2 regions of the Arthrobacter sp. NPDC058127 genome follow, and region 1 is predicted to be linked to the other one. Evidence: riboswitches for the same ligand, from Rfam matches in the RefSeq annotation. Region 1 holds a riboswitch; the other holds the start of a gene.
What was found. Region 1 has a riboswitch for cyclic di-AMP ahead of ACFVTG_RS13670 (hypothetical protein). Riboswitches for the same ligand answer to the same signal wherever they lie in the genome.
Positions count from the first base shown of each region.

Region 2: linked by a shared signal. The riboswitch ahead of ACFVTG_RS17950 (M23 family metallopeptidase) and the one ahead of ACFVTG_RS13670 (hypothetical protein) in region 1 are both predicted to bind cyclic di-AMP.

Region 1 is NZ_JBHVTT010000009.1:87,728-95,108, reverse strand. Features, by position in the region: gene ACFVTG_RS13685 (ArnT family glycosyltransferase) at 1-834, opposite strand, end outside; gene ACFVTG_RS13680 (glycosyltransferase family 39 protein) at 841-2,919, opposite strand; gene ACFVTG_RS13675 (glycosyltransferase) at 2,916-4,322, opposite strand; gene ACFVTG_RS13670 (hypothetical protein) at 4,486-5,223, opposite strand; cyclic di-AMP (ydaO/yuaA leader) riboswitch at 5,226-5,422, opposite strand; gene ACFVTG_RS13665 (sensor histidine kinase) at 5,565-7,043, opposite strand; gene ACFVTG_RS13660 (response regulator transcription factor) at 7,056-7,381, opposite strand, start outside.
Region 2 is NZ_JBHVTT010000015.1:63,412-70,792, reverse strand. Features, by position in the region: gene ACFVTG_RS17960 (HNH endonuclease) at 1-99, opposite strand, end outside; gene ACFVTG_RS17955 (NlpC/P60 family protein) at 873-1,634, opposite strand; cyclic di-AMP (ydaO/yuaA leader) riboswitch at 1,640-1,821, opposite strand; gene ACFVTG_RS17950 (M23 family metallopeptidase) at 1,952-2,770, opposite strand; cyclic di-AMP (ydaO/yuaA leader) riboswitch at 2,773-2,982, opposite strand; gene ACFVTG_RS17945 (metal-dependent transcriptional regulator) at 3,109-3,804, opposite strand; gene serC (phosphoserine transaminase) at 4,167-5,297, shown strand; gene ACFVTG_RS17935 (MFS transporter) at 5,319-6,683, opposite strand; gene ACFVTG_RS17930 (DUF3027 domain-containing protein) at 6,728-7,303, opposite strand; gene ACFVTG_RS17925 (cold-shock protein) at 7,311-7,381, opposite strand, start outside.

The DNA.
Region 1 (7,381 bases):
GGCCGAGACCACCATGGCCGCCCCCGCCGCAAGCAGCCGAAGCAGGCGACGCCCCACTCCACCTTGCGCGGCAAGCACGTACGCCACGATAAATCCAGGAACCACCAGCAGGACCTGGAGTTGCTTGGTCAGGAAGCCGAAACCCAGGAACACCCCGGCAAGCAGGAGCCAGCGCAGTTTGTTGTCCTGGATGGACCGCAGCGTGGCGTAACCGGCGGCCGTCATGAGCAGCACCAGCAGGGCATCCGGGTTGTTGAACCGGAAAATGAGGGTGGCTACTGGGGTGATGGCCATGACGACGGCGGCCAACAGCCCGGCCCGGTGGGCGAGCCGTGGATCGCCGCTGGCGGGGACCGCTGCTCGCCGGACTGCCAGATACAGCAGCCATGCAGTGGCAACGCCCATGAGCGCCTCGGGAACCAGGATGCTCCAGGAGTTCAGCCCGAAGATCCGTACCGAGAGGTCCATGATCCAGAGCGACGCCGGCGGCTTGTCCACCGTGATGGAGTTGGCGGCGTCGGAGGATCCGAAGAACCACGCGGTCCAACTCTGCGAACCGGCCTGGGCCGCCGCGGAATAGAACGCATTGGCCCAGCCGGAAGCGCCGAGGTTCCAGAGATACAGGACCGCGGTTGCGAGGAGCACAATGCCGAGCTCCACGCGATCCCGCAGGGCCTGCGGACCACGGTTGCTGCGGGACTTTCGGGTCACGCCGGCCCGGGCGCGGCCGCCCCCTCCCCTGGGAGCGGCCGCTTCCGGCGGCTCTACCGAACGCGACGGCGGAGCCGACTGCCCTGCTTTGGAACCAGTGTCTGTGGAATAGGAAGTGGTCATTTGGATCTACTTTGTCAGCTTGTAGACGGTGGAGTTGCCCACCGTCTGGGCTTGGAAGTTGGCCTGTACCCAGGAGGCTACCTCGGAATTGCTACCTTGGCCTCCGAACCCGCCGCCGCCACCCATGCCTCCACCTGCGATGTAGTAACCGATCTGTCCCTTGGCCACCATGTCCTGGAACTGTGCCAGCGTCGGGTAGGGATCGCCGCCGTTCCAGCCCCCGAGTGCGATCACGTTCGTGTTCGTGGCGAGCTCAAGGCTTGCGGCTTGGGTGGCCCCGGAGACGATCGCCGACCACTTCGTGGTGGTGGACGTCAGCAGCGCGGTCAGTCCGGCGTCGGCCGTTCCCTCGGAACCGGGCCCTACCGCCTGACCCGCGCCGCCGGCTGCGCCGAAACCTCCGGCGCGGTTTCCGAAGCCGCCCATGGCGGAGCCGGTGGGACCCGACGTCGGGATGGAACCGGAGTGCGCGGTAGCCGCCGTCGCGAGCGTCCATGCTGCCGTTCCGAGGCCGCCGGCCAGAAGCGAGACAACTACGACGGCCGCGGCCGCTGCATTCCGGAAGCGGCCGGCCGTGTTTTGGTCGGCAAAGCGCAACGAGTCGAAGCGAAGCAGGATTGCCGCGGCCGCCACCACCCCCAGGACGACGATCACGATGCGCAACCACGGAAGCCATGAGGCATCGCGGCCCAGGAGAACCGCGGACCACGCTGAACTACCGAGGATTACCACGGCCAGGACGATCCTGGCCGGCCAATATCCGCGGCCACGCCACAGCTCAACACTGCCAATGCCCACCAGGGCAGCGATTGCGGGTGCGAGCGCTACCGCGTAGTAGGGGTGGACGATGCCGCTCATGAAGCTGAAGACGCCCGCCGTGACCAGAAGCCAACCGCCCCACAGGATGAGCGCGGCACGGGTACGGGAGGCCCGCGCTTCCCGGCGGGTGAACCACAGGCCAGCCGCCAGAAGAATCAGCGCAGCAGGGAGAAGCCAGGAGACTTCAGCACCGAAGCTCGTGCCAAACATGCGGGTGATCCCGGCAGCTCCACCGAAACCAGTGTTGCCACCACCGCCGCCGCCAAAGGCGCCGAGGCCACCGAGATTGCCTCCTGCAGGGGCGCCCGCTCCGCCTCCGCCGGGCGTGCCTTCACCCGAGCCGGTGATGCGGGACAGCCCGTTATATCCAAAGGTCAGCTCCAGGAAGCTGTTGGTTTGCGAACCTGCCATGTAAGGCCGTGACGAGGCCGGGGTCAGCTGGAAGAGAACGATATAGCTGCCCGCCACTACTGCGATACCGGCCAATGCGCCGAGCAGGTGCAGCAACCTCCGCCTGAACGGAGTGGGTGCGGCCCAGAGGTACGCGAGTCCCAGGCCCGGAACAATCAAGAATCCCTGCAGCATTTTGCTCAGGAACGCGAGGCCCACGACGGCGCCGGCTGCGGCGAGCCATTTCCAGCCCGCGCGTTCGATAGCACGGGTAGTGAAGTACGCCGCCAGGACCAGGCACAGCGTCAGCATGGCGTCGGGGTTGTTGAAGCGGAACATGAGCGCCGCCACCGGCGTCAGAGCCAAAGCCCCACCGGCCAACAAGCCGGCGCCTGGTCCGGAGACCCGCTTGACCGTCAAATAGAGGAAACCGACGGCGGCCACGCCCATCAGTGCCTCGGGAACCAGCATGCTCAGGGGAGAGAAGCCGAAGATCCGGCCCACCAAAGCGGGGATCCACAAAGACGCCGGGGGCTTGTCCACGGTGATGGCGTTGCCGGCGTCGAGCGAACCGAACAGAAACGCCGTCCAGTCCTTGGTGCCGGCCTGGATGGCCGCGGCGTAGAAGGAGTTTCCGTAGCCGGTAGCCGCGAGGTTCCAAAGATACAGGAAGGCTGTGGCTACGAGGAGCCCGGCGGCGGACGGCCGTACCCAACGGGGCTGCCGGCCAAAGGCGTATCGCGTCCAGCGGGGCGCGGCACCGGGGGCTGACGGGCCGGCCGAGTGACGCGGTGCGTCGGCAATCCCGACGCCGGATCCGGCGTCAGCATTTCCGGCGGCCGGTCCTGTGCTTGCGGGAGTAATCGTGGAGGTCATGATGCTGCCGTTTCTGTGCGCGATTTGGCTTGTTTGGTGGGTGCAGTCGCCTGGGCGGCAGGCTGCCGGAAGACCCAAAGCCGGAACAAGAGGAAGCGGACTGCGGTAGCGGCGAGGTTAGCGGCGACCACGGTGAGGAGTTCACCCCAGCGGTCCGGCGTCGTCGTGCTGTGCACCAAGGCGAGCGCCCCGGAGGTGAGCGCGAGGCCGATCCCGAAGACGATCAAACCCTCGAAGTGGTGCCGAACGGGATTGCCGCCCTGGATGCCGAAAGTGAAGCGCCGGTTGGCACCGGTGTTGGCGATGGCCGTGACGAGCAGCGCCAGGAAGTTGGCCAGTTGCGGGTCCATGAAGCCGCGGCAGAACAGGAAGATGAGCACATAGGCGAGGGTGGACGCAGCGCCGATCGCGGCGAACCGGACCAGTTGTCCGAAAAGGCTGCTGCGGGGGCTTTGCTCGGCAGTACGCGACGAGGCCGGAAGCGGCCCGCGTGCAAGTGCTGCCCGCAGTTCCGGAATGGGGATGCGGCCCGAGACGAGATCCCGGGTGAGCCGGACCATGCCTCGGATGTCGGCCAGGGCGGTGCGCACCACGTCGACGCTCGAATTCGGATCGTCGATCCAGTCGACGGGAACTTCGTGGACCCGGAGGCCGCAGCGTTCGGCGAGGACGAGGAGTTCAGTGTCGAAGAACCACGAGTTGTCCATGGTGTGCGGGAGGATCTGCTGAGCGACGTCTGCCCGGATCGCTTTGAAGCCGCACTGGGCATCGCTGAAGCGGGCACCCATCAAGGAGTGCAGCATCAAGTTGTAGCTACGCGAAATGAACTCGCGCTTGGGGCCGCGGACGACCCGCGAGTTTCTAGTCAGCCGTGTGCCGATGGCGAGGTCCGAATGGCCGGAGATCAGTGGCGCCAAAAGGGGCGCCAGAGCGGCGAGGTCGGTGGAGAGATCCACGTCCATGTAAGCGAGGACCGGCGACGGCGATGCCAGCCACACCTTGCGCAGGGCGTTGCCGCGTCCCTTCTCCTCAAGATGGACAACCGCGAGCTCAGGCAGTTCCCTTGCCACGCGCTCCGCGATTTTCAAGGTGCCGTCCGTGCTCGCGTTGTCCGCCACGGTGATGCGGAAGCCGTGCGGGAAGGATTCGCGCAAGTGGCCGTGAAGCCTGCGCAGGCACTCCTCGAGGTCGCGTTCCTCATTGAAGACGGGGATGGTGACGTCGAGGACAGGGATGGCGGTGTGGGTGTCCACGGGGGCGCGACGCACGGTGCTCGGTTGAATTGGGGTGTTGGGTTGAACGGGGGTGTTGGGGTGGAAAGGCGCGTTGCCTTGGATGGGAAGGCCCGGCGGCACCACCGCGGGGTCCTTCAGGGTTCCGGAGGTGGATTCGATGAGCGTCATGTATCCAGAGTGCGGCTGCCTAATATGAGGGCTTTAGGCGGAACCTGTGACGTGGCTGTGGATGTCTGAGCGCCGTGCGGGAATCATGTGCCCGGCCAGAATACGTCGAGGCCCGCCCCGGAAGGGACGGACCTCGACATACTTTTGCTCGTGGCTCGTGGGCTTAGTACCAGTTGTGGGCCAAGTGGAAGGACCACGCCGCCGACGGCGATCCGTAGCGTTCCTTGATGTAGTTCAGGCCCCAGCGGATCTGAGTCTGGTAATTGGTCTGCCAGTCGGCGCCTTCTGATGCCATCTTGTTGCCCGGCAGCGATTGCCCAATGCCGTAGGCGCCACTGGAGGCGTTGGTGGCAGTGGTGCGCCAATCCGATTCCTTGTTCCACAAGGTGATCAGGGCTGACATTTCGCCCTGGCCCCAACCGTAGGAGGGAAGGATGCTCGCGGCGTAGGCCTGGGCGCCAGCCGGATCATCGACGGCGACGGGTGCGGCCGGAGCTGCTGGCGCCGGGGGTGCCGCGGGGGCGGCCGGTGCGGCAGCCTGGGGCGCGACGGCGGCCGGAGCAGGGGCGGGTGCCTGGCTCGGCGTCGGCGTGGCGCTCGGCTTGGGGCTCGCGCTTGCGCTCGCCGACGGCGTGGCGCTGGCTGATGGCATGGCTGAGTGATCCGCCGTGCGCGATTCGGAGGTCCGGCTCATGTCCTGGGCATTGATGGCCTGTCCGGCGGCTTGGGTGGCGGCGCCTGCACCGAGGAACACGGCGACGACGCCGGCAACAACGGCCATGCGCTGGCCGGTGCCGAGGTTCGAGGCGACTCGCCTCAAGGTGGAACGTGACTTGTTTCTCCGGGCAGGTTCGCCGCGGTGGCGCGCAACAGGGCGCGACTGATTCCTGGAATCAGACATGGTGATTGCCTCTCGACGCCTGCGGAGTTAGCTGTCGGATTCGGATGAGGTCATCCGGCCGTGGCCACAGCGAATCGTGGCGGTACGGCTTCACCCCTAGGGCTGGCTCAACATGAGCGCTTGCCCGGAGACCTGGGTCCCCCGTCTCTGCCTGGACTGTTGGGCACCGGGGAGTGGCAGAGCTCGGCGCCTACCCGGCGGTGGCCGGAATGATCCAGCGCACCCATTCGACGGTACAGGAGGATCCAGCTTAAGTCACATTTAGGTAACGGAGATCACGACGCCGGTGCGTCGACTTGCGCTCGACGCGCACCGGCGTCGCGCTTTTCTGGTTGGTCTCTTCAGGCGGTGGCGGTCCTGAGCGCCGGGAGCCGCACCGCGAACTCCGTCCGGCCCGGGCGGGACGCCACTTCCACCGTGCCGCCATGCGCCTGGACAATGGATTCCACAATCGAAAGGCCGAGCCCGGACGTGCCCTCGGAACCGGAGCGGGCGGCGTCGGCACGGGCAAAGCGCGAGAAGATCCTGCCCTGGAATTCAGGCGGGATGCCCGGGCCGTTGTCGGTCACGGTCACCACGGCACTGCCATCGGCGGAGCGCATGACGCCCGTGACCACGGTGGTTCCCGCCTCGGTGTGCTTGCGGGCATTGGAGAGCAGATTCGCCAGAACCTGGTGGAGTTGGGTGGTGTCGCCGCGGACCGTGAGGGGCTCATCCGGGAGCTTGAGCTGCCAGATGTGCTCGGGGGCCATGACTTTCTCGTCGCTGACGGTTTCGATCACCAACTGCGTAAGGTCCACATCGGTGAACTCCGGCGCCTTCCCTTCGTCAAGCCGGGCCAAGAGAAGGAGGTCCTCTACGAGGGTGGTCATACGTTCTGACTGGCTCTGCACCCGGCCCAGTGACTTGCGGCCGTCCTCCGTGAACGTCTCGGTCATGCGCAAGAGTTCGGTGTAGCCGCGGATGGCGGTCAGCGGAGTGCGTAGTTCGTGCGACGCGTCGGCCACGAACTGGCGCACCTTTGTCTCACTTTGCTGGCGCGCTTCGAGGGCGCTGGAGACGTTGTCCAGCATCAGGTTCAATGCATGGCCGACGCTTCCCACTTCGGTGCTCGGGTGGGCCGCCGACGCAGGAACGCGCACCGCGAGGGCCACCTCGCCGGCGTCGAGCGGAAGTTTCGATACCTTGGTGGCAATGTCGGAGAGTTGCTCCAAGGGGCGCATGGTGCGGCGGATCAGCACCGTTCCGGCCAGCCCGATCAGGACCAGTCCGCCCAAGGACACCAGCACCATGGTCCACACGAGCGAGGCTTCGGTGTCCTCTTTCGAGGCGAGCGGCAGCCCCGTGATAACCACATCGCCGTAGGGTGTTTCGGCAGCCACCAGCCGGTAGCCGCCACTGGACAGGGTGCGATCAACAGGGCGGCCGTCGGAGGGGAGGGCCAACAGGATTCGCGCGTCGCTGGGGGACAACGGCGCACGGGTGGCATCGGAGGACAAGAATCCGGCATCACTGCTCACCTGGCCGCCAAGAATGCGTGCATTCAGCGTGCCGATGCTCTGGCCCCGGGGATCCAAGGGGTCCGGACGGCCGCCCGGGTTGCCCTGCGGTGGGCGGCCATGGGAGGCCTGCATCAATTGCTGGTCCAGCTGCTTCGTGAGGAACACGTCCATGGAGGCATAGCTGACCACCCCGACGGCACCGCAGATGGCCACAAGGAGTGCCATCGAGAGCAAGATCAAGCGCGTGCGCAAGTGCCAGGTTGAAGGATTGAACCAGCTGTGGTCAGTCTGGCGGGGGATACCCGAGAGTGCGGACATTCGGCGCCCCGGCTATTCGGCAGGCTTGATGACGTAGCCGGCTCCGCGCACCGTGTGGATCATGGGCGGGTGGTTGGCCTCGATCTTCTTGCGCAGGTATGAGATGTAAAGCTCCACGATGTTGGCTTGGCCGCCGAAATCGTAGTCCCACACACGGTCCAGGATCTGGGCCTTGCTCACCACGCGCTTGGGATTTTCCATGAGGTAGCGCAAGAGTTCGAACTGGGTTGCCGTGAGCGGGATGTCCTCGCCGCCGCGGGTAACTTCGCGGGTGTCCACGTTCAGGGTCAAGTCACCCACCACCAGCTCGGCCGTGTCCATCGCGGCCACTCCCGAGC
Region 2 (7,381 bases), on a different contig from region 1:
CACTACGCTCGCTTTTCCGGTGAGCACAAGGACCAGCGCCCGGCGGAAGGTTACTACCGCCAGCGGTTCATATCCAGCATTCAGAACGAGTGTGCGCATGCACGTACCTCTTCACGGCCGCACCCGTCAGGGGCGCGAGGGCCGGCTGCCCTCTGCATGTACGGGCTGTGGATCGACAACCTAAGAGTAAACACCCGGAGGCCAGATCAACGAATCCTTGCGGGGGTTCCGGCGCAGTGTCGGTCAAAGTTCATGTGCCGGACACGTAGCCGGAACCTTCCAAACCGCCCGAGGTCCATGACCAGATCCAGATCGACGGGATCTAATGGACGCTGTCGGATTCTGCTGGATCCACGGATGCCGTCGGATTCTGCTGGATCCACGGATGCCGTCGGATTCTGCTGGATCACTCTCTTCGCCGAAGTTGCCGGTCCCGTGATTCCGTGGGCCCGGCAATGGTCCATTCGAATGATTGAGCAGAATCCGACATCCGAGCGAAAACAATCCCGGGACGGACATGACCCGCCCGGGGCCGAGCGAGCGCTACAGCAAAAGCCGGGCGACACGCCAAATCCCTGTCGACACATGTATTCAGGTGTCGACAGGGATCTAGCGCATCCCCAGGTAATTTGCGCGTCGCGAAGTAGTCGGGTTATAGGACAAAACGTGTGTATGGGAGGGGCTTGCTTCCCACCAGAGCTCTACAGCACCGGGCTCCGCCGAGGAGGGCCTATGGCACCGCCTAGGCTGGGCGGGACGGACATAGCGCGCCCGGGATTTACACACGTTTTGCCCTGTAACCCGTTAAAACAGAACATCCCCGCGGGCGGACCAGCGGGGATGTTCCAGTGAAGCTCTGTAGCCGGAGCTATTTAGCCACCAACGCGGATGAAGACCGGGCCGGAGCCGACGTTGACGCTGTACAGGGCGGTGGTGCCGCCGTTCCAGCCACCGTGGACTGCCATGCCGTTGCCGACGTAAACGGCGATGTGGGCCATGCCCATGCCACCGTTCTGGTAGTAGACCAGGTCTCCCGGCTGCGCTTCAGCAGCGCTGACCGTGCGGCCAAGGGAGAGGTAGTCTGCCGGCCAGCCGTGGAAGTTGATGCCAACAGCGGCCAGGGAGTTCGAAGCCAGGGCGGTGCAGTCCTGGGCAACGCCAAGCTGTGCGTAAGCTGCGGCAGCAATTGCTGCTCCCTTGCCACTGGCAACCTTGGTGGCGGGTGAAACAGCAGCCGTGACAGAAAGCGTTGAGACGCCGGTAGCGGCACCCGCAGCCTGCGAAGCCGGAGCGGCTTCCTGGGTGGCAACCGGAGCTGCGACAACCGGAGCAGCTTCGGTGGAAACCACCGGGCGCTCGTACTTGATGGCGACGGAGGAGTCGGCCGAAATGCTGGCTTGGGCGATGGACTGGACTTCCAGGGCGGAGGTCGAAGTGGACTCGCGGGGGACGTTGGTTTCTGCAGCGTTGGCTGCGATACCGCTAGTAAGCACCAGGCCGGAAGCAGCAGCGATAACTGCCGCCTGGCGGCCTACGCCACCGGCGTTGCTGCCGACAGTCTTAGCGATAACGGCAAGCGAGTTGGTCTTGGTGACCGCGGCACGGTGGCGCGCAACAGTAGAGCGTGAAGACACGTTAAGAGGCCTCTCCCTATGCCCGCGAGGTAAGCTGTCGGATTCGGATGGGAGTCATCCGGCCACACTTCTCCCTCTCGGAAGTCATGCGACTTAACCCCAAGGCCATCGGTGAAGATGACCAAAAGTGGGTCCCCCGCCTCTGCCAGACGATGTTTTGCGAACGGAACCTCGGGCAGTGGCAGAGCTAGGCAATCCACCCGAGTGCATCAACTCTCTAAAAGTTGATGCGAGTTAGACGGTACATGAGTTTTGGCTGAATGTCACATTCAGGTCACGGAGCGTGACAAGCATGCGAGAGACGTCCATCGGATTGGCTACAGCCAGCCCAGGGGGTCAACGACGTCGCCGTTGACCATGACTTCAAAATGGAGGTGGCAGCCCGTAGAGGCGCCAGTGGTGCCGCTCAAAGCGATCACATCGCCGCGGCTGACCGTTTGGCCCACTTGGACGCTGAACGAAGACAAATGGTTGTACGTGGTTTCCAGGCCGTTGCCGTGGTCCACCACGATGCGGTTTCCGCCGCCATACGGATGCCATCCAGCGAATGTGACCTTGCCGGCCGCGGCCGCGTGGACCTGGGTGCCGCACTGGGCCACGAAGTCCTGGCCCCGGTGGAACTCCCCCAAACCGCCCGTGATGGGATTCACGCGGTAGCCGAACGGCGAGGCGGTGACCAGCGTGTCCAGCGGCGCCCCCAGGGTGCCCTTGGAGGACGACTCCTTGATGGTGCCGACGGACTGCGCACTCAAGAGCTGCTTGAGCTTGCTGTCCGGATCCGCCGTGGTGGAAACCGCAGCGCGGCTGAAGTCGATCGTGGCGCTTGCCGCGGCCGGAATCTCGGGCTGGGTGCCCACGGCCGACGCGACTTGGTTTGAGTTGGCAGTGGCCGTCAGGGCGCCGGTGCCCGGCATGGCGACCGTCAGAATGAGGCCTGTGGCGGCAAGGGCCACTCCGGCCTTCTGTCCTGCTCCGCTCGCGGCGGCGAACTCGGCCATTTGCCGCAAGGGACCCTTGCGGCGGCGGACTTCGCGATGGGGATCGCGGGGCCGCTCGTGCACGACGGCGCTTGTGCTCCGCAGCTCAGCAGTAGGACCGGACGCGCGTCTGCGGCCCCTGGTGTTCTGCGTAGTCAAGGTTTTCCTCTCTGGCAAGCCTGCGAAGTTAGCTGTCGGATTCGGGCCAGAGAGATCGTGGACCCGGTCCGCGCGAAGGGCGCGAAGCGCAGGTATGTCCCGGAGGAACCCTGCGCTGCTTGCACTTCCGCTGCGGACTTCACCCCAAGGCCGCCTTTCGACAGCCGATGGTGGTTCCCCCGCTTCTGCCAGTGAATGGACTAATCCACCTGATCCGCTGGCAGAACTCGGCTTCGGATCAGGTAACGCTTTGGTATCGGCGCCAGTAGTCAACTATAGGGGATTAACCCCCGCAGTAATAATTTCGTTATCTTTGCCGACGGCCCTTACCGGGCAGCTTAGGCGACCGTGACAAACACGTGCGAGGCAACCTCGGGCGGCAGCTCCAGCGCGCCGTCGATATTGGGTACGCGAACGGAGATGTACTCCCCCACACGTTCCAGGGAAACCCTCGCGCCGGGCCGGATTCCGCCCTCGTCCAGCTGCACGAGCAGTTCCGGTTCCACCTGGATCGGTTCGGCCAGCCGACTGACGGTGACCCTGTTTTCCGGTGAGTATTCGTTCATTGCTTCAAGAAGGTTGACCACGCCATCCGTGAAGGCATGCGATGCGGCTCCACCCAGTGCTTCGAGTCCGGGAATGGGGTTGCCGTACGGCGATTCCGTGGGGTGGTCCAGGAGCTCGTAGAGCCGCCGTTCCACGCGCTCACTCATAACGTGCTCCCAGCGGCATGCCTCATCGTGGACGTAGGCCCAGTCCAGTCCGATGACATCGGCCAGGAGCCGCTCGGCGAGCCGGTGCTTTCGCATGACCTCGGTGGCGCGTTTCCGGCCGGTTTCGGTCAGCTCAAGGTGCCGGTCATTTGAAACAATAACCAGGCCGTCGCGTTCCATGCGTCCGATGGTCTGGGAAACGGTTGGGCCGGAGTGCCGCAAGCGCTCGGCGATGCGTGCGCGAAGAGCCACGATGTTCTCTTCTTCAAGCTCCAAAATGGTCCGAAGATACATCTCAGTGGTATCGATCAGATCCGTCATCCAGCTCAGCTCCTCGAGCGCAGTATCTTGCGTATTTTCCACCGTACCGCAGCCGACTCAGTGGTCGAACAATGGCCGAACCGGCCGGCCGTCCCGGTCCGGGCGCCAGCTCCAAGCTTAGCCTATTTTGAATTACTCCGGATAATTCCGGCACCCGCTCAGCGTCCCGCTCCAGCGCCCCTCCGTCGCCCGGTCAGGCACGGGCCCCACGCCCGGTGGAACAAATGCTTTCCACGTGGCGGACTATGACACCTTCGGTTCTGTCCCCGCCCGCGGAGTCAGGCAGAATTGGGGAGTCGAAGGGGGCAGCTTGCCGCCTGCCACGACCCATCTAGGCCGCTACTTCACCATTGGAGCATCCCGTGAGCGACAACAGCATCACCATCCCTGCCGATTTGCTGCCCAAGGACGGCCGCTTCGGCGCCGGGCCCTCCAAGGTCCGCCCCGAGCAGATCGAGGCACTGTCCGCCGCCTCGACAACGATCCTCGGCACCTCCCACCGTCAGGCGCCGGTCAAGAACCTGGTGGGCTCGGTCCGCGAGGGGCTTAGCCAGTTCTTCCGTGCACCCGAGGGCTACGAGGTGATTCTCGGCGTCGGAGGCTCCACCGCGTTCTGGGATGTCGCCAGCTTCGGCCTGGTCGAGAAGAAGGCCCAGCACCTCTCCTTCGGTGAGTTCGGCTCCAAGTTCGCTTCGGCCACCAACAAGGCACCGTTCCTGGAAGCTTCGTCCATTATCAAGTCCGAGCCTGGCACCCGGCCCGTTTCCCAGGCTGAAGCAGGCGTGGACGTATACGCCTGGCCGCAGAACGAAACCTCGACCGGTGTGGCCGCTCCGGTCAAGCGCGTTCACGGTAGCGACGAGGGTTCACTTGTCTTGGTCGACGCGACGTCCGCAGCCGGCGGCCTGGATGTCGATGTTGCCGAGGCCGACGTTTACTACTTCGCCCCGCAGAAGAACTTTGCCTCCGACGGCGGCCTGTGGCTTGGCCTCTTCTCCCCCGCCGCCCTGGAGCGCGCCGCCCGCATCAAGGCAAGCGGCCGCTGGATCCCCGATTTCCTGGACCTGCAGACGGCCATCGAAAACTCGAAGCTCAACCAGACCTACAACACGCCGTCCCTGTCCACCTTGGTGACCTTGGATGCCCAGGTCCAGTGGCTCAACAGCAACGGTGGCCTCGACTTCGCCAGCAAGCGCACCGCGGACTCCGCAAGCCGCATCTACAATTGGGCGGAGGCTTCCGAGTACGCCACCCCGTTCGTGGCGAAGGCAGAGGACCGCTCCAATGTCATCGCCACGATCGACTTCGATGACTCGATCGACGCCGCTGCCATCGCCAAGGTGCTCCGCGCCAACGGGATCGTGGACACGGAGCCGTACCGCAAGCTGGGCCGCAACCAGCTGCGCATCGCAACCTTCGTCGCCATCGAACCGGACGACGTCTCGGCACTGCTCGCCAGCATCGACTTCGTGGTGGGCGAACTGAAGAAGTAAGGGCCTGCCGCGTTCCCGCGGTCAGGACTGGTCGGCGTCGTCCGGGTGAGGATCCCGGGCGGCGCTAGCTTCCTTAACGGCGCTGTCCCTTTTAACAGCGCTGTCCCCTTTAAGAGCATCCCCCGCGCCTTGGGACTCAATGCGGAAGAACTGCAGTCCCCGGGCGCTGCGATCGAAACGGAGCCGCAACTGGCGGGCGCGGATGATCCACACGATCCCGACGACGGCGGTGCTGGCGCCCGCGGCCGCGGCCACGCCCACAGCCCATCGGGGTCCGGCCACGTTGGACACCCAGCCGACGAACGGTGCACCGATGGGCGTTCCACCCATGAAAATGGCCATGTAGAGCGCCATGACCCTGCCGCGCATGACGGGTTCGGTGGTGGACTGCACATAGCCGTTGGCGCTCGTGATCATGGTCAGGGCAAACAGGCCGCAGGGAATCAGGGCCAAGGCAAACATGGTGTAATTCGGTGCCAAGGCGGCCAGTCCGCTCGCGAGGCCGAACCCGCCCGCCGCCGCGAAGATGAGCCGCATCCGTGGCCGTCCGCGCCGGGCGGCCAACAATGCTCCTGCGACGGAGCCGATCGCCATGACTGAGTTGAGCAGCCCGAATGCTCCCGCATCCATGCCGAACTCCGTGCCGACCATGGCAGCGATGAACAGGACGAAGTTCAGGCCGAACGTGCCCATGATGAAAATCGCGACGAGCACAACCACGATGTCCGGGCGATTGCGGACATAGCGGAGCCCTTCGCGGATGCGGCCCTTGCCCGCGGCCGCCCGGGGTTGGACGCGCAAGGAAGAAAGGGGAATGGCCCGGATCGCGCCAAGCATTGCGAGGAAGGTCAGGGTATTGATCATGAATACCCAGCCCGGCCCCACCGCAACCGTCAACACGCCGGCCACGGCGGGACCGATCATGCGGGCGACGTTGAAGGATGCGCTGTTCAACGCAACGGCGTTGGAAAGATAGTCGTCCTTGACCAGCTCCGAGACGAACGTCTGGCGAACCGGGGCGTCAAGTGCCGAGACGACGCCAAGCAACAGCGCGAACACATAGACATGCCATAACTGCGCTGCACCGCTTAGGACCAGGAGTCCCAAGCCAGTGCTCAGGACCGCCATGGCCGATTGAGTCACGACCAGGAGCCTGCGCCGGCTGTAGCGGTCGGCAAGCAGTCCGGCCCACGGGGCCAGGAAAAGCTGCGGCCCCAGTTGGAGCGCCAAGGTCACGCCCATGGCGCCGGCATCGTGGTTGCTCAGATGGGCGAAGACCAGCCAGTCCTGGGCGGTGCGTTGCATCCACGTGCCGATGTTGGAAACGAGCGCACCGATGAACCAAATGCGGTAGTTAAGGACACCGAGCGACTTGAAGGTGGACATCAATTTCGACCTTCACGGAATTCACTCGCCGGGTCCGCCAAGGGCTAGTCAGCCTCGATGTCGTCGGCGTCGTCGTTCTCTTTACCGTCACCGGAGGCGGCGAGGTCCTCAGCGGAGAGGTCGCCGTCGTCGTCCGCGTCAACGGGGGCGCCAGCCTCCTCCGCCAACTCTTCGGCGGCGGCCGCCTCGTCCTCCGGACGGACGCGCTTTGCCCAAGGCACCCATTCAGGAGCGAGGATGGAGTCCTCCGACGGCAGCAGGCCAAGCTCGCTGACGGTGACCACTTTGGAGCGCGAGTTGCGGGTCACCACCGCGTACCACTGCCAACCGCCGTATCCGGCCAGCCGCGATTCGAAAAGGTGCGTGACCACGCGTTCGCCTTCGGAGCGCGCGGCAATATGCGGTCCGATTTCACTCGGTTTGGCAATGGTCTCCACCGCGTTGCGGGCGACGTCGACTGCGGCCGCCAGGAAGGCGTCCGGCTTGCCGACCCGCCACACAGGAATGCCGGTGCGGGGTTTCGCCGTTGCCGGCTTCCGCTCAGCACCGGGTCCAGCCGTGGCTGGAACGGCACCAGTGCCGTTTTCTTCAGGACTGGCTTCAGCGGATTCCGATGTCATGGCAGCTTTAGGCTTCCAGCTCGTCGGCAACCTTGCGCAGGGCTGCGGCGATGGCTTTGCCCTTGGCGCCTTCAGGGT